One region of the Candidatus Photobacterium acropomis genome, then DNA from elsewhere that is predicted to be linked to it. Evidence: predicted binding sites of a transcription regulator. Region 1 holds the regulator's gene; each other region holds the start of a gene.
The links. Region 1 encodes CRP, which controls carbon source genes, mostly activating them, when cyclic AMP is high. Its sites were predicted from a motif close to TGTGANNNNNNTCACA; they were not measured.
Positions count from the first base shown of each region.

Region 2: nagE (N-acetylglucosamine-specific PTS transporter subunit IIBC) is a predicted target of CRP. The motif match lies at 4,589-4,604, and genes of this name have one in related genera.
Region 3: Q7657_RS20645 (NupC/NupG family nucleoside CNT transporter) is a predicted target of CRP. The motif match lies at 2,542-2,557, and genes of this name have one in related genera.
Region 4: Q7657_RS16670 (CidA/LrgA family protein) is a predicted target of CRP. The motif match lies at 1,555-1,570, and genes of this name have one in related genera.

Region 1 covers NZ_CP131609.1:695,374-703,541, forward strand. Annotated here, with positions in the region: gene astD (succinylglutamate-semialdehyde dehydrogenase) at 1-388, shown strand, start outside; gene Q7657_RS09885 (DUF1338 domain-containing protein) at 419-1,207, shown strand; gene Q7657_RS09890 (hypothetical protein) at 1,262-1,444, opposite strand; gene Q7657_RS09895 (DUF3859 domain-containing protein) at 1,742-2,563, shown strand; gene crp (cAMP-activated global transcriptional regulator CRP) at 2,623-3,255, opposite strand; gene Q7657_RS09905 (OsmC family protein) at 3,646-4,050, shown strand; gene Q7657_RS09910 (phosphoribulokinase) at 4,117-4,986, opposite strand; gene Q7657_RS09915 (YheU family protein) at 5,166-5,381, opposite strand; gene Q7657_RS09920 (hydrolase) at 5,448-6,467, opposite strand; gene Q7657_RS09925 (aminotransferase-like domain-containing protein) at 6,482-7,876, opposite strand; gene Q7657_RS09930 (LysE family translocator) at 8,055-8,168, shown strand, end outside.
Region 2 covers NZ_CP131609.1:1,984,954-1,993,121, forward strand. Annotated here, with positions in the region: gene Q7657_RS16095 (hypothetical protein) at 99-1,055, shown strand; gene Q7657_RS16100 (hypothetical protein) at 1,624-1,986, shown strand; gene Q7657_RS16105 (DUF411 domain-containing protein) at 2,068-2,520, opposite strand; gene Q7657_RS16110 (hypothetical protein) at 2,620-3,036, opposite strand; gene Q7657_RS16115 (helix-turn-helix domain-containing protein) at 3,265-3,624, shown strand; gene Q7657_RS16120 (phosphatase PAP2 family protein) at 3,704-4,417, opposite strand; gene nagE (N-acetylglucosamine-specific PTS transporter subunit IIBC) at 4,736-6,121, shown strand; gene Q7657_RS16130 (winged helix-turn-helix domain-containing protein) at 6,354-7,031, shown strand; gene Q7657_RS16135 (sensor histidine kinase) at 7,012-8,168, shown strand, end outside.
Region 3 covers NZ_CP131609.1:3,038,008-3,046,175, forward strand. Annotated here, with positions in the region: gene deoC (deoxyribose-phosphate aldolase) at 1-498, opposite strand, end outside; gene Q7657_RS20645 (NupC/NupG family nucleoside CNT transporter) at 1,105-2,394, opposite strand; gene Q7657_RS20650 (TatD family hydrolase) at 2,615-3,397, opposite strand; gene prfC (peptide chain release factor 3) at 3,634-5,223, shown strand; gene rimI (ribosomal protein S18-alanine N-acetyltransferase) at 5,318-5,773, opposite strand; gene Q7657_RS20665 (DNA polymerase III subunit psi) at 5,763-6,164, opposite strand; gene Q7657_RS20670 (glycerol dehydrogenase) at 6,321-7,418, opposite strand; gene Q7657_RS20675 (GNAT family N-acetyltransferase) at 7,603-8,106, opposite strand; gene ubiT (ubiquinone anaerobic biosynthesis accessory factor UbiT) at 8,096-8,168, opposite strand, start outside.
Region 4 covers NZ_CP131609.1:2,114,181-2,122,348, forward strand. Annotated here, with positions in the region: gene sbcB (exodeoxyribonuclease I) at 1-707, shown strand, start outside; gene Q7657_RS16665 (hypothetical protein) at 970-1,494, shown strand; gene Q7657_RS16670 (CidA/LrgA family protein) at 1,617-1,961, shown strand; gene Q7657_RS16675 (CidB/LrgB family autolysis modulator) at 1,958-2,641, shown strand; gene cdd (cytidine deaminase) at 2,900-3,787, shown strand; gene Q7657_RS16685 (DMT family transporter) at 3,937-4,821, shown strand; gene purT (formate-dependent phosphoribosylglycinamide formyltransferase) at 5,027-6,205, shown strand; gene Q7657_RS16695 (thiopurine S-methyltransferase) at 6,362-7,000, opposite strand; gene Q7657_RS16700 (aminotransferase-like domain-containing protein) at 7,085-8,168, opposite strand, start outside.

The DNA of each region.
Region 1 (8,168 bases):
CCCTGCGATTATCGATGTCACTAAGATCGAAAAATTACCTGACGAAGAATACTTTGGTCCATTATTACAGGTGATCCGCTATCAAGATCTTGCGCAAGCTGTCACGTTGGCGAATAACACCCGCTATGGTTTATCCGCTGGATTAGTTTCTACCGATGATAATGAATGGCAATATTTTATCGATCATATTCGAGCAGGTATTGTTAATCGAAATCGTCAGTTAACGGGAGCCAGTGGTGATGCGCCATTTGGTGGTCCGGGAGCGTCAGGTAATTTACGTCCAAGTGCTTACTATGCAGCGGATTATTGTGCCTATCCAATGGCATCAATGGAAGGTGAATCAACAGTGTTACCTGAGCAATTATCACCGGGTATTCGTTTGAGATAGCTTCATCATTAACTGTAAGGATTGTCTAGCATGGAACAATTATTTACTGAGTTATGGAAAGATTATACCCAGCGTTTATGTCCTTCTGCGTCGAGTGTTAGGCAGTTACTCACAGAAGATGAGCCACTAATCAATGATCATATTGCGTTACGCACCTTTGGTTTACCTAAGTGTGGCCTGGCAAGGTTAGCTGCACCTTTTATTGCGGTAGGCTATAAGCCAAAAGGACGCTACCATTTTAAAGAGAAAAAGCTCTACGCTGAGCATTTTGAGCATCCTGATCCGAATGCGCCTAAGGTTTTCATTAGTGAGTTGCAATTGGGCTTGTGCTCAACAGAATTGCAAACCGAAGTTCGCAAACTGGTTGATCAAGTTGATGATGGCTACTTTGCTGATCCAGCTTTTTTGTATCAAGGTAAACCATGGCAACTGAGTAGTGAGGTGTATCATTTTCTTAATGCAGAAAGTGAATATGCAGGTTGGGTGGCAGCTCACGGTTATGGAGCGAATCACTTCACCATTGATATTAACCAGCTAGAACAATTTGTCGAAATTGCCGAAGTGAATCATTTTCTCGAATGCAGTGGTTTCGCCATTAACCAAGCTGGAGGGGCGGTAAAAGGCAATCCTAAAGTGATGTTAGAGCAATCAGCGACCATGGCAGATAAAGTGTCTGTTACCTTTAGTGATGGTGATATGCAGGTACCTGGTGGCTTCTATGAGTTTGCTAAACGCTACTTACAACCGGATGGGGAGATCTATACCGGTTTTGTTGAGGCTTCAGCAGATAAGATCTTTGAAAGTACCTATAACTCCTAACCACAACGACGTATTAATAAAAAAGCAGCCATTTGGCTGCTTTTTTTGAATCTGTTAATTATCGAGGGGGGATCCCCAAATACCACTGTCTTCAACAGGGCAGCGACGTAAACCTGTTTGCTGCTCTAAGTAACAGCGACGGTCACTAAAGCCTGTCATCTCAATCGTTGTAGGTTGAGGAGCGATAGCGCCAGGTACTGTGGTATAGCTATTCGGGGCAAAACGTTCGATATCCATATTCCATTACCGCGAGAAAAAGAAAGTCCATTAATACGCAGAATGTAGCACTTAATTTAGACAATACAAATTAATTGTTCTCATAAAAGACACAAAGTTTGAATGGGATTGATGAAATATTTATGGCTGCCCTTGCTATTCCTTTTGGGTATTTTATTTTGCGTCTAATTGCCAATTTGTGATCTTATCGGCACGTTAAAAATGTCACATTGCTTTATTATCTAATGTTTTATTTTAGTTAGAAAGTTATCAATAAGTATTTCTTTCTTCAGTGCTTTTTTGTTAGGTGGAAGTAATATGACTCTTAGAAAGAACACAATAATAGGGCTGTTATTATCATTATTGACTGGATGTAGCTCTTTATCTTCAGTGGATAACAATATACCCAAGGTGACGATTTCAGAAGCTGGTGTGATCAGCCAAATTGGGGCTGTTTATACAGTAAAGGCGAGCAATAAATTAGTGATCCCGAAACTTGGGCAATATATCGGGTTTCGTTATGCAGTAGAGATCCCTGATGGTGCCAGTGATGAGCTGAAAGGAAAAACGGCATTTCCTATTACAGCGCGTATGACGCATCCTAAATTGGTCAACCCTGCAACGGAGCAAGCAACGACGGTATCAACATGGTCCGATACCATGTATAAACACGATAAAAACTTGGCGCTTTGGCAGTTTTCAGAACCTTATGAGTTAGTCAGTGGTTCTTGGGTATTTGAATTGCTTTATAAAGATCGCGTTGTTGCTAAGCGTGAGTTTACACTAGCTAATAATGAGCAGTTAAATCAATCTTTTAAAAACACTTTTGAAACTGCATTTATGCTCAATAGTACTCGTTCATGGTTAACTCAAAATGGTGATGCACTGGTTTGTGATAAAGCGAAGTCGAAGCGTTGCTTGCAGTTTAGCTCTACCGAGGAATGTAACCAAACCTTGAGTCGTTACAACAGCATGTGTCAGCAGATAGCACTTAAACAAATGGGGCGTGGTGATGAAATTACCTCTGCGAAAGAAGAGATGAAAAAGTATGTTAGCTACTTTTTTTACTGCATGCATAGTGCCAGAATTAACGAAGCAAAGCTTGATAAAAAACAGGTTCATGCTTGTTTGAAAAGTTAAAAAGACATTAAAAAAGCCGCAACAGTGTGCGGCTTTTTTCATACGATGACAGCGTTAAATTAACGTGTACCGTAAACAACGATAGTCTTACCGTGAGCAGAGATAAGGTTCTGCTCTTCAAGCATCTTCAGAATACGACCTACTGTCTCACGAGAACAGCCAACGATTTGACCGATTTCTTGACGAGTGATCTTGATCTGCATGCCGTCTGGGTGCGTCATTGCATCTGGCTGTTTAGCTAGGTTTAGCAATGTTTGTGCGATACGACCAGTAACGTCTAGGAATGCTAAATCACCTACTTTTTGGCTCGTCACTTGTAGACGACTAGCCATTTGAGCAGATAGACGCATTAGAATGTCAGGGTTAACTTGGATTAACTGACGGAATTTTTTAAACGAAATTTCTGCTACTTCACAAGGAGTCTTAGCGCGAACCCAAGCAGTACGCTCTTGATCTTCTTCGAATAAGCCAAGCTCACCAATAAAGTCACCTTGGTTTAGGTAAGAAAGGATCATTTCCTTACCTTCTTCATCCTTGATTAGTACAGCAACAGAACCCTTCACAATGTAGTACAAAGTTTCCGCTTTCTCACCTGCGTGGATCAGCGTACTTTTTGATGGGTACTTGTGAATATGACAATGGGAAAGAAACCACTCTAAAGTTGGATCTGTTTGCGGTTTACCTGGAACCATATTACTAACTTCCTCTGCATTTGTTGCCCAACAGCATTCATTTTCTCTTCGAGCACCATGCTGGAAAAAAAACTGTCTGCTGACAGGGTATCCATTCAGCCGCTGGGCTGCAAGCTAACTTGAATAAGTTAGAGTGTATCCTTTTTCTACGCCTTTTTCTTGATATTGATCTAGTAGAATCGCTCATTTGATATGGATAACTGTGCACAGGATCACAACGTGGTGAGATAGTTGCTATTAGTGGTATTTGACCACGAATAACAGGTCAGCTTTTGCAAGTAAAAATGAGTCTGTAGCACGAAGAGGACGGGATACCAAAATCGATTTACATTATTAGATTTATCAATAAGACTAGTCGTTATCTTTGGGCATCTAAATAAGGATTAAGCGATGCAATCCCGAGTCAAATGGGTAGAAGATATGACTTTCTTAGGTCAATCAAACTCAGGTCATAGTGTGGTAATGGATGGCAACGGTGGCGATAAAGCCCCAAGTCCAATGGAGCTCGTATTGATGGCTGCTGGTGGCTGTAGTTCAGTCGATGTTGTCAGTGGATTGAAAGCACAAGCGCAAAATATTGTCGGTTGTGAAGTGCAAATTTCAGCCCAGCGCCGAGATCAAGCTCCACGCTTATTTACACAAGCAAATCTGCATTTTGTGGTGTCTGGTTTTGATTTAGATGAATCTGCGGTGGCGAATGTTGTTGCCGATTCATTAGAGAAATATTGTTCGGTATGTTTGATGCTGGGTAAAGGGGTAGAGCTTACGCATTCTTATGAAGTGATCAGCGCTTAAGCCGTTAATATTTGTTTGATTAGAGAAAGGTTGGCATTACGCCAACCTTTTTTATTGGTTTTAATGTTAGCTAATTTTACCTGTATTGATGAGCTGCTCGATCAGCGGTCTCATGATCAGTTCCATCGCAAAACTCATCTTCCCACCAGGGACAACAAGGGTGTTATGACGCGACATAAATGAGCCTTGGATCATTGCAAGTAGGTAAGGGAAGTCGACATTTTTTAAGCCACGAAAACGGATCACCACAAAGCTTTCATCAAGGCTTGGAATACCTTTCGCACTGACAGGGTTTGAGGTATCAACCGTAGGAACACGTTGGAAGTTAATATGAGTGCGTGAGAACTGAGGTGTTAAGTAATTTAAGTAGTCGTCCATCGAGCGAACGATAGACTCCATTACCGCTTCACGTGAATGGCCACGATCGCGGGTATCACGGACGATCTTCTGGATCCACTCAAGGTTAACGATCGGTACCATGCCGATCAGTAAATCAACATGTTGCGCGACGTTAATATCCCCATCAACGACGCCACCATGTAAACCTTCATAGAAAAGTAAATCGGTATTTTCTGCCAGCTTTTGCCATGGCGTAAACGTACCGGGCATTTGGTTATAGGGAACGGCTTCATCAAAGGTGTGAAGATAACGACGAAAACGGCCTGTACCATCTTCACCATATTGCTTGAAAAATTGCTCTAATTGGCCGAAGTCATTAGCTTCTGCACCAAAGTAACTGATATGGCGACCTTGCTCTTTGGCTTTACGAATTTCCGCATCCATTTCTGGGCGGGTAAAGCGGTGAAAGCTATCACCTTCTAGCCATGCAGCATTGATGTTCATCATATTGAACATTTTACGGAAAGCTTCAGAAGTAGTGGTGGTTCCTGCTCCTGATGAACCGGTTACTGCAATGATAGGATGTTTTGCAGACATGACTAACCTTGTCGTTGTTAATTATCGGAAGATAATGAGATGTCAGGGAATAAGGAGATCACCTGATTTACGATAATGTTACTACAAGTTAACAAGGATGTGGGGGTTGAAAAGTGAAACTGCTAACAAAGGCAAGTTTTGAGTCGTAACTCTCGGATCACGACTCAGATCAGGAAAAACTATTGCAATTGGTTGCGTAATTTTATGTCGACAGATTCATGTAATTCAGAAAAGACAATAACGGCTTCACCGGACTTTAATTGGTTGAGAACCACGTTCACTTTACTTTCTAAACTCATCTCTGTTTCACCATAATCTGTTCCTTCACGAAGAACAAATTGCTCGATGAGATTTGTGAGTGTTTCAGGCGCAATATCTTGCCAAGGGATGATCATCCAAAGCCTCGTTTACAGTGTGACATCAGTGTTCTGTATATTATCAAAAATATTATTAGCAGATCATTAGGTTGCCACTTCATGAAGTGTTATCGGCAGTGGTTGCTTTACTTGGGATGTCTTTAACTGCTTGGCAAACCACTGCGGCACTGTGTGTTCGAGCCAAAATTGCGGTTTAAAGAGAGTGCCTCCTACAAAGCCGACATGGCCACCTTTTTCTAATAAGTCATACTCAATATTATTCGGTAATGTCTGCTTGGGGATCACCGCTTCAGTCATAAAAGGATCGTCTTTGGCATGGATGATCCTAAGAGGTGTGGTTATTTTCTCAAGTTGGTTGATCCCACTACAGCGTTGATAGTAATCATTGGCATTAAGAAAACCGTGTAATGGTGCGGTAATAAGATTATCGAACTGCCAGACGGTTTTGATCTCATCTAACGCTTGCTGTGATAAGGGCATCTTATCTGGGTGATGGTCGATACGCTTTGCCATCGTGCGTTTCATCGAGCTTAGTAAATACTGCTGATAAACTTTAGAAAAGCCTTGCTGAATACGCTCAGAGCAAGAAGCTAAGTTCAGTGGCGGAGAGATGGCTTGAGCCGCTACAAGCTCACTCTTATTACCATAGTGAGCAAGGTAGTTAACTAACACATTACCACCTAGGGATACGCCTACCGCGACAAAAGGACGATAGGGAAATTGCTGTCGTAACCAAGTAATGAAAAAGCGCGCATCTTCAATTTCACCTGAATGGTAGCCTCGAGGTTGCTTATTTAACGCTTCACTACAGCCACGAAAATGCATCATTACTGCTAACCAACCTTGCTGTTTCGCTGCATGTAATAAGCCATTGGCGTAAGGACTATGGAAACTACCTTCTAAACCATGAAATAAAATCATTAAAGGCTCGGTGCTGTTGCTTGGCTCAGGTTGCGCTGTCCATGCGAGATCAAGAAAGTCGTCATCTGGTGTGGCGATGCGTTGAGTGATCGGGGTAAATAAAGGTGCTCGACGAACAAACCGTGGTAATAGGGTTTGAATATGTGGGTTTTGAAGCCCAAATGCGGGAGTAAATGAAGACATAATCATCCTTTCTATTACAACGGGAATGGACTTGTCATCGGTGGCTGTCGCAGTAAATCAGCCAAGATTTCAAGTCCAAATATCAGTGTTTGTTGACTTGCTGGTGAGCTTATCGCAAGCCGTACAGCGGGCATAATCGTACCACCTGGTGGGGTAAAGTGCTCTGCAGATTTTACGATGACATTATGTTGTTCTGCTGCGGTAATGAAATCTGTTAGTCGCCAATAGTCGGGCAGTTTAAGCCAAACATGAAAGCTGTATTTTTGGGTAGTAATAGCAAACTCACCAAGATAATGCTGAACAAGATTTTGTCTTTGCTCTATTTCATTACGTATGGTGTCGAGCACTCGATCGGCGTGCCCCTGAGTAATTAACTCACACGCAATTGCCGATAGCAGAGGACTTATCATCAAGCTGTGATTATACAATGCTGCACTTAAGTGGGGGTGCCACTGTTTTGGCGCTTGGATATAACCCAAACGTAGCCCTGGTGCTAAACATTTCGACAAGCCACCAATGTGGATCACTTGCTCAGGTGCAAGGTTGATCAATGGCGGTGGTGACGACAGTGGGAGTAATCCATTGATGTCATCTTCTGCAATTAACACGTTATGCTGTTTGCAAACGCTAATGACGGCTTCACGGCGAGAGAGTGGCATTGTAATGGATGTTGGATTTTGCTGGGTGGGCGTTAAGTAAATTAAACGTGGTTGGTACAACTGACAAGCAGAAGCGAGTGCTCTAGGGCAAACACCGCTTTCATCCATTTCAACACCTTTAACGGTGATCCCATGTTGTTTAGCCAGAGTTAGAAAGCCCGGATAACAGACATGCTCGACTAAAACCGTATCGCCTGCGCGACAGAAAGTGCTGAGTAACAGCTCTGCGGCATGTTGAGCGCCTGAGGTGAAATACATTAGCTCGGGTGAGACAGCAATACCTTGTTGGTTAAGCCACTGGCATACGATCTTGCGGTGTTTCTCAATACCTTCAGGGGGCTGATATAGCATCATCTCGTTGAGCTCGGCAGGTTTAGCACTGATATTTGTCATCGCTTGACTAAGCATGTCACTGCGATCAAACCGAGGTGGAATGTTATAGCCAAAGTTACACTCGCTCGGTGCAACTTCTTCAATTTGATAAACCCAACTATTGGATTGGCGGCTATCACAGACATAAGTCCCTGCGCCAATTCTTGCTTCAACCAAATGACGTCGCTCAGCTTCAGCATAGGCTCGTGTTACTGTACCAACCGTCACTTGCAATTGTTCTGCAAGGGCTCGATGAGTGGGTAATTTACTTCCTACACCGATCTCACCTTGTTCAATCGCTGCGGCAATGTTGTCAGCGATTTGGCGATAAAGTGGGGTTTTATTCTCGCTTGAAAGCGTCATGTTTAAGATTGTCATGGTGACAATAAATCCTTTGATCTTAATAACTTCCCTTGTTAGGTTAAATTGTGCGCACAAATTAACCGTATTTCCAGATGTTTTTATCGTTGTCGCTAAATTTAAATAATTGTATCGATACAATTTGGTGTGAGAGGGATCTGGAGCATGTATAACTCGTGTTGATAAAGGATACAGCGTGGAAGGAACAACTATTCTCTCTTTGATTTTATTTGCCGTACTGATGACAGGAACACCAGGGCCAAACAATATGATGGTCACGGCATCTGGGGCTAACTTTGGCTATTGGCGA
Region 2 (8,168 bases), 1.3 Mb from region 1:
TAAGGTGAAAAATATCATTGTTGTTTGCTTGCTGTTACCTTGTATAAATGATGAGGGGTTAGCATAATGCGGATAGTTTAAGCCGATGTTGAAGCCCAATGACTACTTCTTATTTATCTATTGATGTGCCCTTTGAATTTCGCCATACCTGTTGGTTTTGTGGTGAACCGTATTATGAAAGCCACGCCTTTATGGCTAAGCCTAACTATGATGGGCAATCTGAGCCGATTATGGTGCCGTGCTGCCAAGAATGCTTTTCGTTTTCTAATGATATTAAAGTTAGTAGCTTAGATATTCTTCGAGATAAGGTGAAAGAGAAGCTACATAAGAAGTATCAAAAACATCTACAAATTGGTGTCAACTGGACTAAAGAAGAGTTGGAAGACTCTGAATTCGAAGGTAAAGCGTTAGAAGGCTTTCGTGAAAGTGGCTGGAAGATGTTTGAGATTGCTAAAGAGCGAGTGAACTACCGAGGTTGGGCTGTCAGTATTGACGGGATCCCGGTTGAGGGATTGACCACGGCGTTTCAATTTGAGTTTGATGGCATTGTTTATACCAGTTTAAATCATGCCGTGACGCAATTAGCCACAGCGTATGCGATTCCACAACCTTACCTTGAACAAGTCATTGAGTTGGTGGGGCGAGACAAAATGGCTTATGCATTACGTTTTTGTAAAACGAGTTATGGCTATTCTGCGGCAGAAAGAGAGGCGAGTTTAGCCAGTCTTCGTGCGTTGTTAGCTGAAGAAAAAGCCAATAAGTTAGAAGAGAAAAAGGTGAGTAAGCGAGGTAGAAAAGTACCGATTTCTGAGATCAAAGAATTGATCTTATTTCGTACTATGATTTCACCTTATGCAATCCAATGGGCGTTGGAGCATGGGGCAACCACCTTGCATACCTTGGCTCAACAAGAAGATGCTTTCTTTGAGCATTTTAATCAAGAATCTGAATTAACCGCTTTTACTTATTTTAATGGTTTGCAGGTCTATTTAGAGCAACGTGAAAACGATCATGAATGGGCGGAGACTTCAGATCCGAATAAACATTTATTTTAAGTAGTACGCTTTATCTCACGTATAAATATCGTGGTGTTTTCTACGATATTTCAGAAATATGATGTTTACTCCCTCTACATTGTTAATTATTAGCATAGTAGTTGGGAGTTAATGTATTTCTCTAACCACCTCTCATGCTAATAGTATTTATATTTGTGTGTTTCATTACCAATATTGTGACTTATCGCATTTTAAGTGTTCGAATTTGAAGCACTGATGAGTCAGTTGTACATTGGACTCATTCAGTGTTTTTATCTTTATTTTCACTGTGATTTATAAGATTTATTTATAATTATCTTACTAAGTAGGTTAATTATAACTTTATAGATAATAAAGAAAATCGAATCTTAATCTGAGCATTAGGATTAACGTTAGCTGTATTAGTCAACAAAGATATATAAATATCATCTCTGGTTTGTCACCTTAATATTTTTTGAATTTATAAAATTGTTAAGTGTGAATATATAAATAACAGAATAAACAATAGTTAAACTTTTAATTTAATTGCCTGCTGTTGCTTAAATCTGACTAAGCAATATATGTTAAAACGAATGCCATTGGAGGGCTTGTGAAATACTGGTTATTTTTAGTCTTATTATTGAGTGCCAATGTACATAGTGCTGAAAATGCACTTTTCTTTGTTGATAAGCCTCGAGCAATTAGTATTGCGGAATCAGCACTGACGGAAAAATATGGGGCAGAGGTAGCAACGTTTGATGCCCCCATGACTGTTCAGCATTACTTTAAGAGTAATGAGATGGAATCGGAGCATTTACAAGTTAGATTTACTAAGCTGGAATCGGTAGAGCAGTTGGCTAACGGTTATGAAAAAGTGACAAATAACAATTACACCGTGAAGTTGACTAAAAATGGTGAGGTCATTAGCATCAAAAAAGGCGTGTCGATGATGACATCAAAGGAAAAATCCTAGCACCATAAGACTAATTTATTGTTTTAAATGATATTAAGCCCGTCAGTTGACGGGCTTAATATTTGCAAAATCAGTGTTGGGTTATTGGTTATGGCGAGACCAAACCATGGTTTTCCCATCTTTATCAAATGCTAATACTTCATAAGCATCTTTTTGATCGCCGTATTCCATACCAGGTGAGCCCATTGGCATACCACCAACAGCAAGACCGATCATACGCTCAGGCTTTTTCGCCAAAAAGCGCTTAATTTCAGCAGCAGGGATATGGCCTTCAAAAGTGTAACCTTCAATTTGTGCTGTGTGGCATGAAGCATATTCCGGACGTAGACCAAGCTTAATTTTGATCGGTGTTAGATCTTCTTCATACACCATATCTAGCTTAAAGCCGTTATCTTCCATGTGCTTTACCCATTCTTTACAGCAACCACAGTAAGGTGATTGGTAGTTAGTGCCTTTGATTGGCGCAACTTCTTCTGCATGAGAGAAAGCACTAACAACTAATAGAGCTGAAGCAAAAAGGCGTGACATTTTCATAACTAAAATCCTAGTAATCATACGAGCATGGTTAATCCATTGCTCGCAAAAATAAATTAAATACATAGTGCCAATACGGCGAATTAATACGTGTTTAATTTATACGAGAGGAGGTTTTAGTCTTGATTCGTGATAGCGAACCGGAGAGGTAACTTTGTTACTAAATAACTCACGCTCTGGTGCGATGGCTGAAAATGAAAAGAGAGTCAGCAATGCCGCTTGTGTCTGTTTGGTTTTGCAATCGTCATCACCACAACATGAAGATGATGATTTAGCACTGTGATCGCTATCGCTTATCATAGTGCCGCAAGTAACCGTATTTTTAATAACGACTGGCGCTAACGCATTGTTACAGCAATCGTCAGATGATAATGCTGGTGAGTGCGATTCTGTCATTTGTAAGCAATGTGATAGGAAAGGTTGGCTATTTGTCACGGTGTGTGCAATCACAGCGTTAGTAAAAACACTGACTATTACGAATATCGTAAAGATTGAACGAACTAAAACTTTAACCATAAAAATAGTTAACACCCTATATATAACATTAGCTTATAACAATTTGCTGCCATATAAGTATATATAAACTTGGCTTATGCACAAATGGGATCATGTAACGAGTTGTGAAAATGGAGCAGAGCTTAACGTTATTCTGACATTTACTACTCGTTAGTCAGCGTAAACTATTCTAACCAGAGGGAATAACTCTGTATTTAAAATAAAAATTATGCGCTATTAGGGTTAATTATGTTGTACACCGAAAAAGATCGCCAAATCCTGCATGACACATGGATGAGTTATAAAGCAAAAATGCGCATTACTCAGATTGAGATGGCAAAAAAGCTAGGTTTAACGCAATTAGAATTTTCTGACATATTGCGCGGTTCTAAACCAATTGAGCAGCAATTTGTGAATGAGTTTTGTGGGGCATTAGGCGTTGATCCTATTTTGATCCTACCATCATTACGTGAGCGTATGGCAACGGCATCATCAGAAACAACGTCGGTTAAGAATACATTTATCTTTGATGGTAACATTACCAATGTAACGTATTCAGGTAATCAACTTGTTGTTGAATATGAACATCGAAACGCTACAGCACAGTGATACGTAGACTCAAGAACGTAGATAGAAAAGAGGGCTCTTAATGAGCCCTTTCTTTATATTTAATGGTCTATTTGCAGTACTAGTTCTCTGAATCTACTTTCCACTCAGGGATAAATAAGTACAGCACTGCAGCCGCTAGGATAGAACCCATGACATCAGTTGGGAAATGCATACCTAGCCATAAACGGCTAATACCTACACCTACCGCCCACGTGATCAAGCCACCAGCCAGAATATAGTGGCGAGTTCGTAGTAAGAAACCACCCCAGAATAGAATACAAATTGCCGCAAAAATAGTATGACCTGATGGGAATGAGTAGTTTGTTTCACCTTCCCAGTGACGGATACGCCATGTACTGATGTACGCTGATGCCTTTTTCACCACGTTATCTTTTTCTACTTTATTTAATTGATAAAAGTCTTCAGGAGAAGGGATAAGGTTTAAGCGTTGTAACTCGTAAGTGTATGGGCGAGGGATAGCTGTTTCGTGCTTAAGAATCGTTTTCGCACCAAAGCTTAGTACTAATAAGATACCGAATTGAATCCATAACTTAATGATCTGCTTTTTTGGTAAACGGAAAAATACTGGCAGTAAGCAGAGTAGTACTGTCGTGATAAGGAAGAATGGTTTACCTGCTGTATCTGTTAATAGCGTGAAAGATAAACCAGCAGCATCGCTGATTGGATCACTTAGTAGTGGCACTGGGAAAATAGAAATAGCGACAAATAAAGACAAAGCAAAAAGCGCTAAAGCTAAGTAATTAATAAGTTTTTGGGAGATAAAAGACATCATGATAAAGGTCTACGCGTGTTAAGGATGTAACGTTGACCTCAAATTCTACTGAAAGTGCCATACTTTTGTCACATTAATTTGGGTTTTATGCTTTTAGCGCTTTAAAATATAGCGCTGAACACTGCATCTTGAGGTTGCTTGGGTATATCTAAATAGGCGAATTTATAAAACTGTGATAGCCATCACTCAGAATTGTGCTTTTAGAAGCAAACATTAAGAATCCTTAATCTTTTGCTTAATTCCAATTAAGAATCAAAGAGTATCCTTAAGTTATTAAAACAATTTACTTTAATTTTAACTTTTTACGTGGAGAAGAATATGAGTATTCTCGGGCATTTCCAAAAACTAGGGAACGCGATTATGTTTCCTATCGCAGTATTGCCGATTGCCGGTATTTTGCTGCGTATTGGTCAACCTGATCTATTAAACATCCCATTTATTGCAGCGGGTGGTCAGGCGGTATTTACTAACCTTGCACTATTATTTGCAATGGGTGTGGGTGCTGGATTTTCGAAAGACAACTCGGCAGCAGCAGCAATCGCATCAGCTGTAGGTTACTTTATCCTTATGGCTGCACTTAAAACACTAAATCCAGATGTGGATCCAGGCGTTGCCGGCGGTATTATTATTGGTGTGTGTGCAGGTCTTCTTTACAACCGCTTTAACGCAATCAAACTACCTGAGTTCCTAGGTTTCTTCGGTGGTAAGCGTTTCGTACCAATTGTGACTGGTCTTGTTGCACTTATTCTTGCGTACGCATTTAGCATCATTTGGCCTCCAATCCAAGACGGTATTAACCACCTTGGTCAATGGATCCTAACAAGTGGTATGCCAGGTGAGTTCGTATACGGTGTTGCTAACCGTCTACTTATCCCGCTAGGTCTTCACCATATCCTAAACAGCATGGTGTGGTTCGTATTCGGTAGCTACACAGCGGCTGACGGTCATGTTGTAACGGGTGAAATTTCTCGTTTCTTCGCAGGTGACCCAACAGCAGGACAAATCTTAAGTGGTTTCTTCCCTGTAGTAATGTTTGGTCTACCAAGTGCTGCACTTGCTTTCTACGTAACAGCGAAGAAAGAAAACAAGAAAGTAGTAGGTGGTATGCTATTAAGTGTTGCATTAACTGCATTCTTAACTGGTATCACAGAGCCAATCGAATTCATGTTCATGTTCCTAGCTCCTGCACTATACGTAGTACACGCTATCCTAATGGGTATCAGTATCGTAGTTGCTTCTCAGCTAGATATTCACATGGCATTTAGCTTCTCATCAGGCTTGATTGACTATATCTTGAACTACAATGCTCCTGCGGCGCATAACTCTTGGGAAATCATCCCAATGGGCTTAGTAGTTGGCGCAATTTATTTTGTTGTGTTCGTTGCTGTAATCAAAGCTTTCAACCTGAAGACTCCGGGTCGTGAAGATGCACCAGCAGAAAACTCAAATCCAGAAGACGATGCTGCAAGCAAAGTGGATTTAGCGAAGTCTTACTTAGAAGCGCTAGGTGGTAAAGATAACTTAACTGATATCTCTGCATGTATCACTCGTTTACGTTTAGGTATTGTTGACCGTTCAATCATCGACGATGCGAAACTAAAACAACTGGGTGCTAAAGGTGTCGTAAATGTAGGTTCTAATAACCTTCAAGTTATCCTTGGCCCACAAGCTGAAATTATTGCGAACCAAATGAAGTCGCTATAAGACAATCAGCTAACGAGTTAGCGATTCCATAATTTTCCCCCTATGGTCGCTACAAACGGTCTGCCTCTCTTGGTAGGCCGTTTTTTTATGGTTAGAGAAAATGAAAACAAAGTAATTTAACAAATATAAGTGGATTAAAACTATGCCTGTTTTATGGTTATCGGAAAATAAGATCGATTATGGTTATAATGCTTTAATTAAATAATAGATAAGACAAGCAATTAGGTTCTGAATGAAAGTACTCGTCATAGAAGATGATATTACGACTCGTGAGTTTATCGCACAGGGCTTACGCGAGCATGGCTTTGTTGTTGATGAAGCAGAAGACGGTCATCAAGGGTTAATGATGGCAACAAGCTGTGATTATCAACTTATTATTCTTGATCGCATGTTACCTATGCTTGATGGTTTAAAAGTCCTTGCTGCATTGCGAGCGACTGAAAACCAAACACCGATCCTTATTTTAAGTGCAATGGACAGTGTTGAAGATCGTGTTGCTGGCTTAACCGCTGGTAGTGATGATTATTTAACAAAACCTTTTGCATTAGCAGAGTTAGTGGCGCGCGCTAAAATCTTGGTCAAACGTAATCAAGCGTCAACAACCATATCGTCTGAATATATTTATGATGATCTACGTTTAGATATTAAATCTCATCGTGTATGGCGTGGCTCTCGTATGTTGAACCTACAGCAAAAAGAGTTTTTATTGCTGCAATATCTCATGGAGCACGCTGAGAGTGTTGTTTCACGTATGAGCTTGTTTGAATCAGTGTGGAGCTACCATTTTGATCCTAAAACAAACGTGATTGATGTTCATATCGCTAACTTAAGAAAGAAATTAGAAGAAGGTGGAGAGCCAAGCCTTATCCATACGGTAAGAGGGGCGGGCTATGTCTTACGCCGGATCTGATAAGCTTTCTCGATCCAGTATTTTTAAAGTTCTGCTGTATTTTATCTCTTGTGTGTCTTTGATGTTTATCTTATTTATCAATCAGGTATTCGTTGGCTCAGAGAGTTTTTATCAGAATCAGTTAGAGCAAGATTTAAACAATGAAGTGTCGCTGTTTGAGAGAATGCTGGATAAAGGCGATTATCAGGCTGTGATAGAAGCCGTTGATGAGCATGATAAGTTAAATAATGCTTTTGAATACCGTATTACATCATCACTTAATACCGATAATAGTATTACCTATCCAGCAGTTTTTTCACAAACACGGTTACAGTCCACTAAATTGGAGCGTGTTTTAGATTTTCCCGATAACAAACAACTCATTATCGGCGTTAATCCAAAGTTAATGCATGCTTATCGTGATTCCATGATCCCAGTATTAGTCACAGGTATTGTTGTTCCGGTGATCTTGATGTTAGCAGGGGCCTTGTTATTTGCGATTTCTATTTTGAAAAAGCTTGAACGTGTTAATCATGGTATGAATCGCGTTATTTTGGGTGAGAAAGGGGTAAAACTGCCCATTAGTGCTAATGATGACGAATTTGATGTACTGACGATCCATCTTAATTTTTTGATTGAACAAGTTGAGAAAAAAGAAGAATCTCTAAAAGAGCTCTCTGTGGGTATGGCGCACGATTTACGAACGCCCATCGCACGTATGAAACTTCGGCTTGAAGATCTATTAACGAAAGATACAGCACCATTTACAAAAGATTTAGAAGCTTGCCATGATGATCTTGAAGTTTTATTGGGGATGTTCAATGGTATGCTTGAAATCGCCAATATTAACAGTGGCAAACATAAGATAGATAAGCAGTGGGTGGATTTATCAACAGTGTGTCAAGATGTGGTTGAATTTCTATTACCTATCTCTGATGAAAAGCAGCAAGTATTATCATTTCGTGAAGATGAACCCTACAAACTGCAAGGTGAGCCAAGCTTAGTGTTTAGAGCAATCTATAACGTGGTTGAAAATGCGATTAAGTACACACCAGAGCAAGGTAATATAGAAGTGGTCGTTGATCACTTTGGGGTAGTGGTAATTGATAATGGTTTAGGTGTATCAGACGAAGATAAAGGTCGCATTAAAGAGCCGAT
Region 3 (8,168 bases), 830 kb from region 1:
TTTGATGAAATCTGCACCAGCATTGATTGAAATTTCAGATGCTTGCTTGATCAGTGCTTCTGTTTTTAGCTCACCCGTTTCGATGATAACTTTTAGTAGTACGTTGTCGCCACATGCCACTTTACATTGCTTCACTAGCTCAAAGCCAACTTCTGCATTACCAGCCATTAGTGCGCGGTATGGGAATACTACGTCTACTTCGTCAGCACCGTAAGCAACCGCCGCTTTTGTTTCAGCAACAGCGATTTCGATATCATCGTTACCGTGTGGGAAGTTAGTTACTGTTGCAATGCGTACTTCTGGCGTACCTTGCTCACGTAGTTGCTTCTTCGCTACTGGGATAAAGCGAGGGTAAATACACACTGCTGCCGTGTTACCAACAACTGTTTTAGCGTTCTTACAAAGCTCGATCACTTTTGCATCAGTATCGTCGTCATTCAGTGTTGTTAAATCCATTAATTTAAGTGCACGTAGTGCAGCAGTTTTTAAATCGCTCATGACTATCTCCAGTCGTAATATTTAATTCAAAGCTTCTCAAATTAAGCTGTGAATATCAGTATAAACGAAGGTAAAGCACTCATGGTTTTTCCATCAGGCTACCGTATGCAGTATCAAATACTGCAACAAATGAGCGGACTTGATTCCTTGAAGTTTCCAGTAAGTAAATACTTACCAAATGACTTATCCATATTCCCGCGCAAGAGCAGCAACACACGGCGCAACCCTTGCAAAATCGCTTTATTTGTTGGGTTCAATCATAACAACTCGACCGTCATTCGACTATCAAACTTATGTTTCCTCCCGTGGATAATGTGTTTACTAAAATAATAAATCAGAAACAGTAAAAGCGTTATTCTGCCTAACCCTATTGATTTAAAATAAGTGGTATTTGCTCGTCACATTACCCTTTTTGAATGGCGTAAGAATAGCAGAGTGAAAATATAGAAAAGGGAACGCAATCGATTTTATGAAAGTTCATTTCGAACTATCGCCATAATGTTTACCTATACTGTTGAAAAGCGCCAAAGCTACCATCACGCAAACATAAAAAAACGCCCTAACTGACAGTTAGGGCGTTTTTATGAGATTTGATTATCTTTGCAATTACATCGCTAGAGAGATAAACAGACCAGCAATTGTTGCAGACATTAGGTTCGATAATGTACCTGCTGCTACCGCCTTCATACCGAAGCGAGCGATTTCTGCACGGCGGCTTGGAGCAAGGCCACCTAGACCACCTAGTAGGATTGCAACCGATGATAGGTTTGCGAAACCACATAGTGCGAATGAGATAATTGCTTTTGTCTTCTCAGACATTGCTGCGCCAGTTTGAGCAACGATCATGCCACCATCTGCTACGTCTTTTAGGTACGGTGCAAAGTTTAGGTAAGCAACGAATTCGTTAACAACAATCTTCTGACCAATGAATGAACCAGCGATTTGTGCTTCACCCCATGGCACACCGATTAGGTAAGCAAGTGGTGCGAAGATGTAACCTAGGATCAGTTCTAGTGTTAGCTGAGGCATACCGAACCAACCACCGATGCCACCTAGCATACCGTTGATTAGGGCGATTAGACCGATAAATGCTAGTAGCATTGCACCTACGTTTAGCGCAAGTTGCATACCTGATGAAGCACCTGCTGCTGCTGCGTCGATAACGTTAGCTGGTTTTTCAATGCTTTCATCTTCGTTACCAGCAAGCTGCTCGATAGGCTGCTCAGTTTCTGGCTTGATGATTTTAGCAAACAGTAGACCACCTGGTGCTGCCATGAATGATGCAGCAATTAGGTATTCTAGTGGCACACCCATTGATGCGTAACCTGCTAGTACACCACCAGCAACAGACGCCAAACCACCACACATTACAGCGAATAGCTCAGATTGCGTCATCTTAGGAATGAATGGACGAACAACTAATGGCGCTTCTGTTTGACCAACGAAGATGTTCGCTGTTGCTGACATAGATTCAGCGTGAGAAGTACCCAATACTTTGCGTAGACCACCACCAAGAATGTTGATAACAATTTGCATCACACCCAAGTAGTAAAGAACACTAATCAACGCAGAGAAGAAAACGATAACAGGAAGAACGCGTAGGGCGAATACGAAACCACCACCACCGAATACTTCAAACATTTTATCCGATGTTAGGCCACCAAATAGGAAGTTGATACCGTCATTACCGTAAGCGATAACGTTAGCAACAGCCTGCGACATGCCATATAGCACATCACGACCAACTGGCACATACAGTACGAATGCACCTAATAAGAATTGGATAGCAAATGCGCCACCAACAGTACGTAAGTTAATTGCTTTACGGTTATCAGAAAGTAGTACTGCAATTAGTAGCAGAACAACCATCCCAACCAGGCTCATAAACATGCTCATGGTTTATGTATATCCTATAAGTTAAATTTGGCGTCTCAACAATTCGGCTCTCTATAAGAGTCGTGCGCATTATACGCATGCAGCCCGTAACAAAGTAATGCCACCATCACAGTTTTAGAGCTGTAAACATGCAAGAGTTACCCACTATGTGAACACAATCACAAAAAGTTAGAACCAAAAAGCAAACGTTTTACGCAATCGTTTGTCTTTTGTACCAAGATCACGAGGGAATTTTAAATAGTTCATGTGCAGTTAAGGTTGTAGCACCGATAACATCCGCTATTTCTATCCCTTTAAGCAGTGCAACTGACTGCGCAATATGGGTTAAACGTTCAGGTCGATTTGGTTCTCCTTGAAAACCACAAACAGGCATATCAGGTGCGTCAGTTTCTAAAACGATAGCTGACATTGGAAGCTTCCTGATGGTTTCACGAGTCTTTTTCGCCCGTTCGTACGTGATTGTGCCGCCGACTCCAATTTTGATCCCCAAATCCAACAATTGAGAAGCTTGCTGATAACTACCACTAAAACCGTGATAAATCCCACCTTGAGATGGCATGTCTGCTTTAATGGCTCGCAATAATTCAGGAAAGGCTTTACGACAATGTAATATGACTGGAAGATGGTAAGCATTCGCTAACTTTAGTTGCTTAGTGAGCCAAAATAGTTGCTGCTGACGATCAAACTCTGCAAGTGCAAAATCCAATCCGCATTCACCTACTGCAACACACTTTGAATGGGACTGTTTAAGTACACGGGCTAATGCATGCTCCAATTGAATACAAACATCATCACTATGTTCAGCACTAAAGAAAGGATGAATACCCAAACCGTAATAAAGCTCATGATGGTGTTGGCATAACTGCTCAATATTATGCCAATTAGATTGCCCCACAGAGGGAATGACTATTTGCTTAACTCCAGCTGCTTTTGCCAAGGTTAACGCACGCTCTGGATCATCACTAAACGGGGGAAAATCAAAATGGCAATGGGTATCTATCATCTATAATCCCTTTCATTACAAATCTCTTGTTATGAAGAGATACCTTACCGCTCTCTTCTATTTGGTTAAGAATACTTTATTTCACTATGCTCAATTAAGGATTCTTATACGCCTAGATTGAGTCTCACGTTAAAATCAGCGACAATAAGAAGTAATTCACCATTCATTTTGTTCTGTTGCTTTGCTTGATGCATGACAGCGGCAACGGAGTACTTTTATTAAAAAAGAACACGCTAATGTCGCAAACTCAGTTTCAGGGCGAAGTATCTAAACGTCGTACTTTCGCTATCATCTCTCACCCCGATGCGGGTAAAACAACCATTACTGAAAAAGTACTGTTATTCGGAAACGCTATCCAGAAAGCAGGTACAGTAAAAGGTCGTGGTTCAAACCAACACGCAAAATCAGACTGGATGGAAATGGAAAAAGAGCGTGGTATCTCTGTTACTACCTCTGTAATGCAGTTCCCATACAACGAATGTCTGGTAAACCTACTTGATACCCCTGGACACGAAGACTTCTCAGAAGATACCTACCGTACTCTAACGGCTGTTGACTCATGTCTGATGGTTATCGATGCGGCAAAAGGTGTCGAGGATCGTACTCGTAAGTTAATGGAAGTAACGCGTCTGCGTGATACGCCTATCGTTACCTTCATGAACAAATTGGACCGTGATATCCGTGATCCAATGGATCTACTTGATGAAGTTGAAAATGAACTAGGCATGGCATGTGCCCCTATTTCATGGCCGATCGGTTGTGGTAAAGAGTTCAAAGGTGTTTACCATATTCACCGTGATGAAACTATCCTGTACAGCACAGGTCAAGGTCACACCATCCAAGAACAACGTATCGTTAAGGGTCTTGATAACCCTGAGCTTGATGAAGCAGTGGGTAGCGATCTAGCTGCACAGCTTCGTGAAGAGCTTGAGCTTGTACTGGGTGCTTCAAACGAATTTGATGAAGAGCTATTTCTAGCTGGTGAATTAACACCGGTATTTTTCGGTACTGCACTAGGTAACTTTGGTGTTGACCACATGCTTGATGGTTTAACTGCATGGGCTCCTGCACCACTACCTCGTCAAGCTAATGAGCGTGAAGTTGAAGCAACGGAAGAGAAGTTCTCTGGCTTCGTATTTAAGATCCAAGCCAACATGGATCCTAAGCACCGTGACCGTATCGCATTCATGCGTATTGTATCGGGTACTTACAATCAAGGTATGAAGATGAACCATGTTCGTACTGGTAAAAACGTAAGTATCTCTGATGCGGTAACCTTCATGGCGGGTGACCGTTCTCGTGCTGAAACGGCTTATGCGGGTGACATCATCGGTCTACACAACCACGGTACTATCCAAATCGGTGATACTTTCACTCAAGGTGAAAGCTTGAAGTTCTCAGGTATTCCAAACTTCGCACCAGAATTGTTCCGTCGTATTCGCCTCAAAGATCCACTAAAGCAAAAGCAGCTACTAAAAGGTCTAGTACAGCTTTCTGAAGAAGGTGCGGTACAGGTATTCCGTCCACTGCAAAACAACGATTTGATCGTAGGTGCGGTAGGTGTACTTCAGTTTGATGTGGTTGTTGCACGTCTAAAAGCAGAATACAACGTTGAAGCGATTTACGAAGGTGTTAACGTGGCAACTGCACGTTGGGTTGAATGTGGTGATGTGAAGAAACTGGAAGAGTTTAAGCGTAAGAACCAAGCAAACCTTGCACTTGATGGTGGCGATAACTTGTCTTACATCGCACCAACGATGGTTAACCTAAACCTTGCGAAAGAGCGTTTCCCTGAAGTGGATTTCCGTGCTACTCGTGAACACTAATCACTACTATTGGGTTTAACCTGTAGATATAACAAAGCCGAGCATCATGCTCGGCTTTTTCATATGAGTAACTCTTCAAATCAAGACAAAAGGCTTAGCCAAATGGCATAAACATGTACGCCATGATCAAAGCATCTTCACGACCTGTTGCTGTCGGGTAGTAATCTACACGGCGGTTAGTTTCATTAAATCCAGTTGCTTCGTAAAGCTTATAGGCGCTAGTGTTACTTTCACGCACTTCTAGCCAAATTTCTTCTGCTTGTTTCGCTTCTAGCGCATCAATAAAACCATTTAATAAGATTTTACCGTAGCCCTTGCGTTGGTGTGCAGGATCAATGGCAATATTCAGTAACGTACCTTCACCTGCCACCAGCTGCCCATAACAGTAACCAACAACTTTATCATCTGCGATTAAAACGTAATTTGCCGCAATACGATTGGGCTCTTTACGGATCATTGATTCAGCCCAAGGAAAGGCATGAGCTGCTTGCTCAATACGCCATACCTCATCACAATGCTGCGCTTCTAAGGGAATAATTTTATGCGTCATAACTACAGATCTGTTGCCATAATGTTTTCTTCGCAAAAGGATCATTATGCATTAACGGTAAAGATACGGAATTAAGGACCTGACATCCGGTTGGATGAGCGCCTTGGCAACCTGCAAACCAGCACCACGTTAAATGGTGTTCACCGACTTGCTCTAGGGCTTCAAGTGGCAGCGATAACGCCTGTTCAGGTTGTAATTTCATGCTACTGAGAATACGTCCAAACAACCATGCATCATGCTCATTGAGTTCATCATTGGTAACTAATAGTAGTTTGCAACTTTCAGGGAGATCAATCACAGGGATGACTTGATCAGGAAAGATTTCAGGCTTTCTCACCTGCCAATAGGTTAACCCCATTTCTTGGAGTACCTGAATATCACGCTGTTTCATTCCGTACCTGCTATCTTACTTCCACAGCATTATGAGCAATGCTATGGCAATTCATGGCGCTGATCCTACCAAATTACGTCTCAGTTGTACTTATAAACCCAATGAAATAATGGATAAAAAAATACCGACAGCAAAGTCGGCATTTTCCTCACATCATTAATCGTGATAGCGCTGCGCCAGCTTATTTGCTTCAATGATCGCTTGGTACACCTGATTAGCACTGACTTTCACTGGCATATTGCCCATTGAGTTGGCTGGAGAGCAGGCCATATCAACCACTTCTCGCCAGTCAGATTCCACAAACTCATCAATACCGAAATCAGCTAATGTCAGTGGCAGCCCTGCTGTTTTGATCACGTAAATCACATTCTCAATTTCTTCAATATCGGCTTTCTCTAACACCAATTGTACTAGCAGACCAAATGCAACTTTCTCACCGTGTTGAATGTGATTAAATTTCTCGATCGATGACATACCATTACAGATAGCATGTGCACACGCGATACCGCCAGACTCAGCAGCAACACCGCTTAAGTACACAATGGCTTCCACCATCTCTTCTAAAGCAGGAGTCACTTCCTGACGACGTACCGCTTCCATTGCCATTTCAACATTATCGACAATTAACTCGTAGCACATCAACGCCATACCAAGCCCAGTGCGTGACACACGGGTTTTCACCAAATTTAAACTGGCTGCATAACAACAAGCCCGAGTTTCAAAAAAGGTCGCTAGCGCATCACCAATACCCGCAGCAAAATATTTTTCCGGCGCTTGAGCAATAAGGCGCGTATCTGCCAACACTACATCTGGGTTTTGCGGTAAAACGAGGTAACGATCGAATTCGCCATTCTCGTTATAAATAACAGAGACAGCAGTACAAGGTGCATCACTTGATGCAATGGTTGGGAAGATCACCACTGAGGCATGGCTATAATGAGCAACCGCTTTTGCCACATCTAAGGTTTTACCACCGCCAATACCAACAACAATATTGGCACCTTGTGTTTCCACTAACTGACGTAAGCGCTCAATTTCATTCTCGGTACATTCACCCTGAAATTTTTCAGCACATGCCGTGATCCCTGCTTGTTCTAAACATGGCATCGCCTGTTGTTGAACACGTTCGAGAATGAACTCATCACAAATAAGCAATGCATTATTGCCAAAGTCTTTAATAAAGCTGTCAAGTTGTGCCAATAAATCTTGACCAATAATGAATTTTTTCGGGGATGTGATACTGCGAGGGATCATCGTCAATAGTCCTAACCATATACTTATACGATGATAAATTATCACGATGGAAAAATAAGAAATATCTAGAAATTAGATATCTTACATCCCAATAGTAAAATGAATGAATACATGAAAAATAAAAAAGCACAGCATTAAGTGCTGTGCTTTTAAAAATAACGAATAACAACATCACAATATGTTATTACAGCGCATCAAACTCTGGGCTGTATTTCACCATGCCTTGGTGTTGAGCAACGGTACCTGGAAAAACATCACATACCATGAATGCTTCTTCCGTATTCGGCCATGGACAAGTCAGTTGGTGATCTAATGCTTTTTCAAAGCCCGCTTTTGCGTAATAAGCAGGATCGCCTAATACTACGATCGCAGGATAGCCAAAATCACCCAATACGCTTTTCGCTTCTTCAATCAGCGCTTGACCAATACCTTGACCTTGATAATCTTCACGCACAGCTAAAGGTGCTAAGCCTTGCCAGTTATGATCTTCACCATCGATGGTTACAGGGCTAAAGAAAGCGTTACCCACGATTTCCCCCTCGTCATTGCATGCCACCAGCGATAAGGTTCGACAACCATTTTCACGTAATGTCATCACAAGGTTGGCTTCCGCTTCAGACGGAAAAACAGCTTTGAGTAAGGTATCTATTGGTAAGATATCAGCAGGAGCTTCAGATCTAATGAGCATTTAAGGCCTCTTGGGCAGCACTGCGCTCATGCATACCTTGATGAATGAACTCAGCTGATTGC
Region 4 (8,168 bases), 1.4 Mb from region 1:
GCAACACAAGCTGGATTGTACCGCTGGCATGGCATCCTGATAATAAGAATGCAGTGATCACGGTAAACCTTGCGCTTGATCCTACCCCATTAATCGAACTTGATGCAGACCAACTACGTGAGCGTTTATACACCAAACGTATTGATCTAGCGCCAGATGAACTGCCTGTTCCTATTAAAGAAGTGCATTTGAATAAGTGCCCAGTGCTTGCCCCTGCTAAAACATTAAAAGCAGAAGATGCTGCACGTTTGGGTATTGATCGTGAGCAATGCTTAAAGCACTTAGCGCTTATTAAGCAACATCCTGAGATCCGCGAAAAAGTGATCGAGATGTTTAGCGTTAAACGTGAATATGATGCCAATGATAACGTTGATGCCATGCTGTATGACGGTTTCTTCTCAACCGCTGATCGCTCTACAATGGATATCATTCGTGAAACGCCAGCGGATCAACTAGGTTCGCTTGAAATTAATGTTGATGATAAGCGTATCAAGCCGTTGTTATTCCGCTACCGTGCGCGTAACTTCCCGATGACACTCAGTTATGAAGAGCAAGTACGCTGGAAACACCATTGCCAGGATTTCTTTGAAGCGAATATGCCTAAGTACATGGAGAACTTTGAAGCCGTGGCTTATGAGTATGAATCTGACGAGAATAAAATGAAGATCTTAAAGTCGCTGTACGATTACGTTTCTAAGTTGGTGTAAGGGTTTTACCCATTTTGCTTTATCTTTAAAACCTCGTTTGTAATAGAAGTCTATTGCCTTGTTTTCCAATGAAAGCAAGTAAATAGGCTTCTTTTTTTTGAGATTTCAAGACAGTGATTTATTTGCCGATTGCCCTATTCACGTTAACACTTAATAGCAAAGAGCGATAAAAAACCTACCAAGTTGGCATTTTCAACCATAATAAAAGTTATCGTTTATGCGAAATACTGAAAACGCATTGTGGTAACGATAGGTGTGCTATATGGCAACGCAAACCTTATTGAAATGTTATAGCTACGAGAAGTTAGATTTTTTTCCGGAGAAGCATTTGCTTCTTTGGCGTGATGATACCCGAACCTTACTCACCCGTGAGGAATCACGCTTGCTAGAGATCTTATGTTTGTTCGCTGGTGAAGTGATCAATGCCGATTCGTTATACCGTAAAACCTTTACTTCGCTTGATGCCTTTGAAGAAACCAGTGATCACAGTTACGACATTAATCTATTACTGGTTTCGCTAACAGGAAAGTTACAATGTAACGGAGAGATGGCGATCCCTATCCATGTTGTGCCTCATTTTGGTTTTCGGGTACCGCTTCCTACCAAAACATCACGTAAGCAATCTGTTGTGCTTAATCCATCTTCTCCTAAGATTTCCCCACCACCGAATAACCACACCTATGAATATTCATGGTTTAAAACCATTGTGACTGATTTTATTTGGTTAAAAGTATCCATTTTGCTATCGCTGGCTGCCGTTATTGGTCTATTGTTGTGGAATTCATAAACAATAAAATTTATTTAATCTAAACAGTTTTATCATTTTTCTAAATGCCGTGTAATTTTGTGTGACAAATAGCACGTTTATTTGTATGATGAATAAAACTTTCTAGCATTACCTTTTTCACTATGGATTACATACGATCTTTTGCCATTGTTATGTTTTGCTTTTTAGTAGGCCAAGGCATACAACATCTAACTCATCTGCCGATCCCCGGCAGTATTATTGGCTTGTTCTTACTTTTCTTCGGCTTAGTAACAGGCATTTGTAAAACTCAATGGGTTGAGAAAACCTGTAATTTGCTGATCAAACATATGGCGTTGCTGTTTGTTCCTGTCGGTGTTGGCCTTATGAATTACTTAGGTTTAATCGAACATAATGCCACCATCATTTTTGCAAGCACCCTTGGTAGCACATTAATTGTATTGATTGTGATTGGCCTTGCCCTTCACCATAAGGAAAAAGAGTCATGATCTGGTTATTAGCAACCCTTGTTGTGTTTTACAGCATGCGTTATTTGGCAATGAAGATCCGCAATCCACTATTTAATCCATTGTTGATTTCGTTGATCTTTTTGATCTCTGCACTGCGCTGGCTCAATGTTCCTTATGAGACTTACTTTGCTGACAATGAAATTATCAACTATATGTTAGGCCCTGCGGTTGTTGCCTTAGCGTTACCGCTGTATCAGCAATTGCCTTTGATTAAGCGTAAGTGGAAAACCATCTTAACGGCATGTTTTGTAGGTAGTGTGTTATCAATGACGTTTGGTACAGGTATTGCGTTTTTGATGGGTGCGGATGCTCAATTAGCGGCCAGTATTTTGCCTAAATCTATTACCACTCCACTTGCGATGGCAGCATCACAACAAATTGGGGGTATTCCTGCCATTACCGCTGCAATGGTGATCATTGTCGGTTTGTTTGGTGCAGTATTAGGTTATCCAGTGATGAAACTATTTCGTATTCATCACCCGTTAGCGAAAGGTTTGTCTATCGGCACAGTTTCTCATGCATTAGGTACGGCAAAGGCAGTAGAGCAAGACTATCAAGAAGGGGCATTTAGCTCATTGGCATTGGTGATTTGCGGCATTATGACAACCCTACTTGCACCATTGATGTTCCCTATCTTACAGCATGTCTTTTTCAGTTAATGGTTTTATACCCAAGTTACTTGGGTATAAGCAGCATCATATGCTTACAGCGTTTATGTTGCTTAATTCATATTAGTTTTAAGCCCATGCTGTTTTGATAACCATTTATTACATAAAAATTTACATTTACTTGTGTGAGCTCGCTCTCGATAATGTAACTAGTGTATAGAGTTGATAATTAATGTGATCTGTATCACACTTGATTATTAACATTTAACATAGAATGTTTCTCCATCAACAATACGGAGTAACACCCCAATGCACGCAAAAGTTATGGATGCATTAGGTCAATTACCTAACGAGCTTGCATCAGCTCTTCGACCAATTATTGAAGATAAAAATTTCGATTCCACTATCAGTCCTGAGCAATTTGAACACTTACTTGCTCACACTAATCTATCTGATTCTGATCTTCGTCTTGCACTCCTTCCTGTTGCTGCTGCTTACGCTGTTGTTCCTATTTCTAATTTCTATGTTGGTGCTATTGTCCGTGGTACTTCTGGTCGCCTTTACTTTGGTGCAAATATGGAATTTGCCGGTGCAAGTATGGCGTGTACTATCCATGCAGAACAATCGGCTATTAGCCATGCGTGGATCAAAGGTGAAACTGGCATTAAAGATGTGACTATCAACTACAGCCCTTGCGGTCACTGTCGTCAGTTCATGAATGAGCTCAACACGGCTAAAGAGTTAGTGATCCAACTGCCAGAGCGCCAACCAATGACTCTGCAACAATACCTACCTGAATCATTCGGCCCTGCCGATCTTGGTATTGAAGATGCACTACTAAGCGATATTGATAACGGTATTACCATTGCTGAACAATCTGAGCTGGCTGTTGCCGCTTGTGATGCTGCAAACCGTTCACATGCACCTTACTCGAAGAACTTCAGTGGTGTTGCGCTTAAAGCCAAAGACGGTCGTGTATTTGTGGGTATGTACGCTGAAAATGCGGCATTTAACCCTAGCCTACCACCGCTGCAAGTGGCGCTCATCAACATGAATATGTCAGGCTACAAACTGTCTGAATTGGTTGAAGCGGCATTAGTTGAAAGTGCTGAAAGCCAAATCAGCCAACTAGCACGTACTCAAGCACTGCTAGAAGCATTGAATCCAGACATTCAAATGACCTATGTTGCTTACTAAGATTTAGCAATAAAGACCTAGGTTGTTATATAAACCGCTGTAATAGGCGGTTTTTTATTACCTCAACACCTCTAGAGTGGGTCGAATATTGGCTATCTAAAAACAAAAGCGTATTATCCTCGCAACGCTTTTATAGAGAACCTATTTTCATGTCTCACACTCATAGTCCAACACATAATCCGGTACAAGGTGCAAGTTGGATGCTGTCTGCAGGTTTGGCTTTTGCCATTGTGAACAGCCTTGCTCAGTACCTCAGCATAAAACTTGGTGTCTCATCGACCACCTTTGCCCTATTTCAATACTTCATTGCGTTGATTGCGATGCTGCCATGGCTTAGAACCATGGGGATCCGTCACTCATTAAAGACACAACAATTTTTCCAACACTGTTTCCGTGTCTTTCTTGCAGTGATTGGTATTCAGTTATGGCTGTGGGCACTCGCCTATCCTGTGCCGATTTGGCAAGGTATTGCATTGCTCATGACTTCACCGTTATTTGCTACCATTGGCTCAGGTTTCCTCTTAAAAGAAAAAGTCGGTGCGGCACGTTGGTGTGCAACCATTGCTGGCTTTATTGGTGCGATGATCATTCTTGAGCCTTGGTCAGATACCTTTAGCATTGCCACATTGCTACCTGTGGGTGCTGCGATTTTCTGGGCGGGTTATTCGCTGATGGTGAAAAAGCAATCAAGCACAGAATCACCAACAACGGTTGTGATGTATCTACTGATTCTGATCACCCCTTTTAATGTGTTACTTGCACTACCTGATTTTCATATGCCGACTGGCGGTGCAACGTGGACATTAATCATCGCAGCAGGTTTATTAACCGCCCTTGCACAATGGGCGATTGCGAAAGCCTATGCAGTGGCAGATGCTTCTTTCGTCCAACCTTTTGATCATGCCAAACTGCCATTAAATGTATTAGGTGGATGGTTAGTGTTTGGTTGGGTACCTCCGGGTCGTTTATGGCTTGGTGCTGCCATTATTATTGCCTCTGTTGCGTTTATCACTCAGTGGGAAAAACGCAAGTAACACATTTGATAATGTGTCATGCATTTTAAGATCACTGATGAAACCGCCACATTGCTGGCGGTTTTTTATTATATGCTTCATTTAACTGACACTATTTATGTTTCAAGTTTAGATAAAACACCGACGCAAACGTTTGCTTAATTATAAAAACAAGGTATTATCACGCCCAACCAACACTATCCAACATAAATCGTAAGGAATAAGAATGTTAGGTACAGCTAATGGTTCAAATGCTACTCGTGTTCTGCTTTTAGGCTCTGGTGAATTAGGCAAGGAAGTGGCGATCGAATGTCAACGTTTAGGCATCGAAGTGATCGCCGCAGATCGCTACCCCAATGCGCCAGCTATGCAAGTTGCGCATCGCAGCCATGTGATTGATATGCTTGATGGTGATGCACTAAAACGTATCATTGAATTAGAAAAACCAGATTATGTTGTACCAGAAATTGAAGCCATTGCGACTGACACTCTAGTTGAACTTGAGCAACAAGGTGTGAACGTTGTTCCTACCGCTAATGCCACTAAGCTTACAATGAACCGTGAAGGTATCCGTTGTTTAGCCGCTGAAACTCTTTCTATTCCAACCTCTCCTTATGAGTTTGCTGATCAATACGATGACTTTGCTGCTGCCGTCAAGCGCATTGGTATGCCTTGTGTGGTAAAACCAATCATGAGTTCATCAGGTAAAGGTCAAAGCGTAATTAAAACAGCTGCTGATATTGATTCAGCATGGCAATACGCACAAGAAGGCGGTCGTGCTGGTGCGGGTCGTGTGATCATCGAAGGCTTTGTTGAGTTTGATTACGAAATCACATTATTAACCGTTCGTGCTGTTGATGGTGTTCATTTCTGTGCGCCTATTGGTCATCGCCAAGAAGACGGTGATTACCGTGAATCATGGCAGCCACAGCAAATGTCTACAGCGGCATTAAAAGCGGCACAAGATGTTGCAGAGAAAGTTGTTAATGCTCTGGGTGGTTACGGCTTGTTTGGTGTCGAGCTATTTATTAAAGGCGATACGGTACTGTTTAGTGAAGTCTCCCCTCGCCCACATGATACGGGTATGGTGACGCTTATTTCACAAGATCTGTCTGAGTTTGCCCTTCACGTTCGTGCATTCCTTGGTTTACCCATTCAGCACATCACACAATATGGTCCATCAGCTTCCGCGGTTATTCTGGCTGAAGGTGTTTCAACCAATATCGGCTTTGATAACTTACTGCCTGCGCTTTCTCGTCCTCAAACACAAATTCGTTTGTTTGGTAAGCCTGAAATCAATGGTCGTCGTCGTTTAGGTGTGGCACTGACTCGTCGTGAAGATATTGATAGTGCAGTCAATGATGCAGTTAACGCTGCTGGTGATGTGAAAGTCGTTTTTAACTAATCAGTTCACTGTTCGGTTTTAACTAATAACATTAGCGTCAAATAACCGTTCTCTATAAGCAAAAGGCATGTTAGCTTTCTAATTAACCTTAAAACATCAGGTTAGTTTAAAGCAACATGCCTTTCTTTATGTTTAGCTAAATGTGATTAAGTGTTATTACACTTCAATCAACCACACTTCTTCTGCAAAGCGAGATAAACCACGTTGGCGACGAGGATGCGTTTCATCAGCATCATCACGTTCAAGGTGTGTCACTTTACAATTGGCAAATAAAGCTTCAACTTCTGCTTTAGGTACTGAGAATGGAGGCCCTGCTAGTTCATCTTGTGGGTAATCAAGTGTCACCAACAGAATACGACCGCCCGGTTTTACCAATGACAGTAGCTTCTCTACGTACATTTGACGCATGTCTTCTGGCATTGCAATTAATGCTGCGCGATCGTAAACCACATCAACAGGATCGATATTTACGGTGAAGTAATCACCTTGGTAAATCGAGATCTCATCAAACTCATAAAGGTGTTGATTGCCGACACCAGTAACAAGCGGTGTATAGAGGTTTTCAGCAAAGAAAGCTTTGACAGCAATATCGCTCAACTCAATACCAATCACTTGGTTATGACGCTCTGCTAACCATACTAAGTCTTGTGTTTTACCACACATAGGGACAAGCACACGCTCATCACGTTGCGGTTTAACCGCTGACCAATGTTTGATCAGTAATGGGTTTACATCAGATAAGTGAAAACCAATGCGGTTTTCTGCCCAACGGCTATGCCAAAATTCTGCATCCATTTTGTGACTCTACTTTCTGTATTAAATAATTATGAGAAAGATACACGTATACTTAACGGTATCTGATGCTGTTATTATAAAGACTTAAAAATGAGGATTCATAACAAATTCTGTTTGCGCCAGATCTCGTAGCATGATCAACCCTTGTTGTAATCGTTGCTCTGAGCTGATTGCCATTAACGATAAACGAATATGATGTGGATCCGTTCCATTCACTTTAAAGTAACTGCCGCTACTGACAATCAAACCTTTGTTTTTCGCTTCCATTACAAACCGTTCTTGCTGCCAATGCTCAGGTAATGTCCACCATAGTTGAAACCCTGTTTCTGTACCTTGATAACCTAACAGCTCTTTTGCCATTTGCTGACGTTTAATTGCTGTCTGTCGTTGCTTTTCAGCAAGCTGAAATGCTTCGCCACTTTCAATTAATTGCGCAGCTGCAATGTAATTTAGTGGCGATGACAGCCATATGTTGGCACGAATATAAGCTTGTAATACAGCGATATGTGAATCAGGTACTTTTAAAAAACCACAACGCATTGCTGGGCTGATCGCTTTTGATAAACCAGAGATATGAAAGCTCAACTGCGGAATGCGATTACTGATCGCTTCAATCGGCTGTGGATTTAAGAAGCCATAAATATCGTCTTCAATTAACCAAAGGTTATTAGCAGCAATGACTTTGGCTATTTCATCACGTCTTGCTGGTGGCATGGTAATGCCTGTTGGATTTTGATGTGACGGTACAACAATAACGAGCTTAGGACGATTTAAGCGGATCACCTGTTGTAGATCGTCAGGACACATCCCTTCATCATCCAATTGTACTCCAACAACGTGTCGCCCTGCTGATTTGGCTATTGCCATGATCCCAGGATAAGTGAGCGATTCAACAGCGATAGTATCGCCAGGCTCTGTTAGGGCATGAATTAATAACGATAACGCATGTTGCGCGCCGTTGGTCAGTAAGGTGTTATCACTATTACCGCCAGTTAAACCATAATGTTTAGCCCATGCGACACCTGCTAAACGGTGACTTTCATGGCCTGAATGCTCGGTATAACCCATTAACTGAGTATTTAGCTGCTCTGTGGCTTGCATCATCGCATCACGCAATGGTGATAAGTTTTGCAGTAAACAAGGCTGTAGGATGGAGAAGTTATAATCT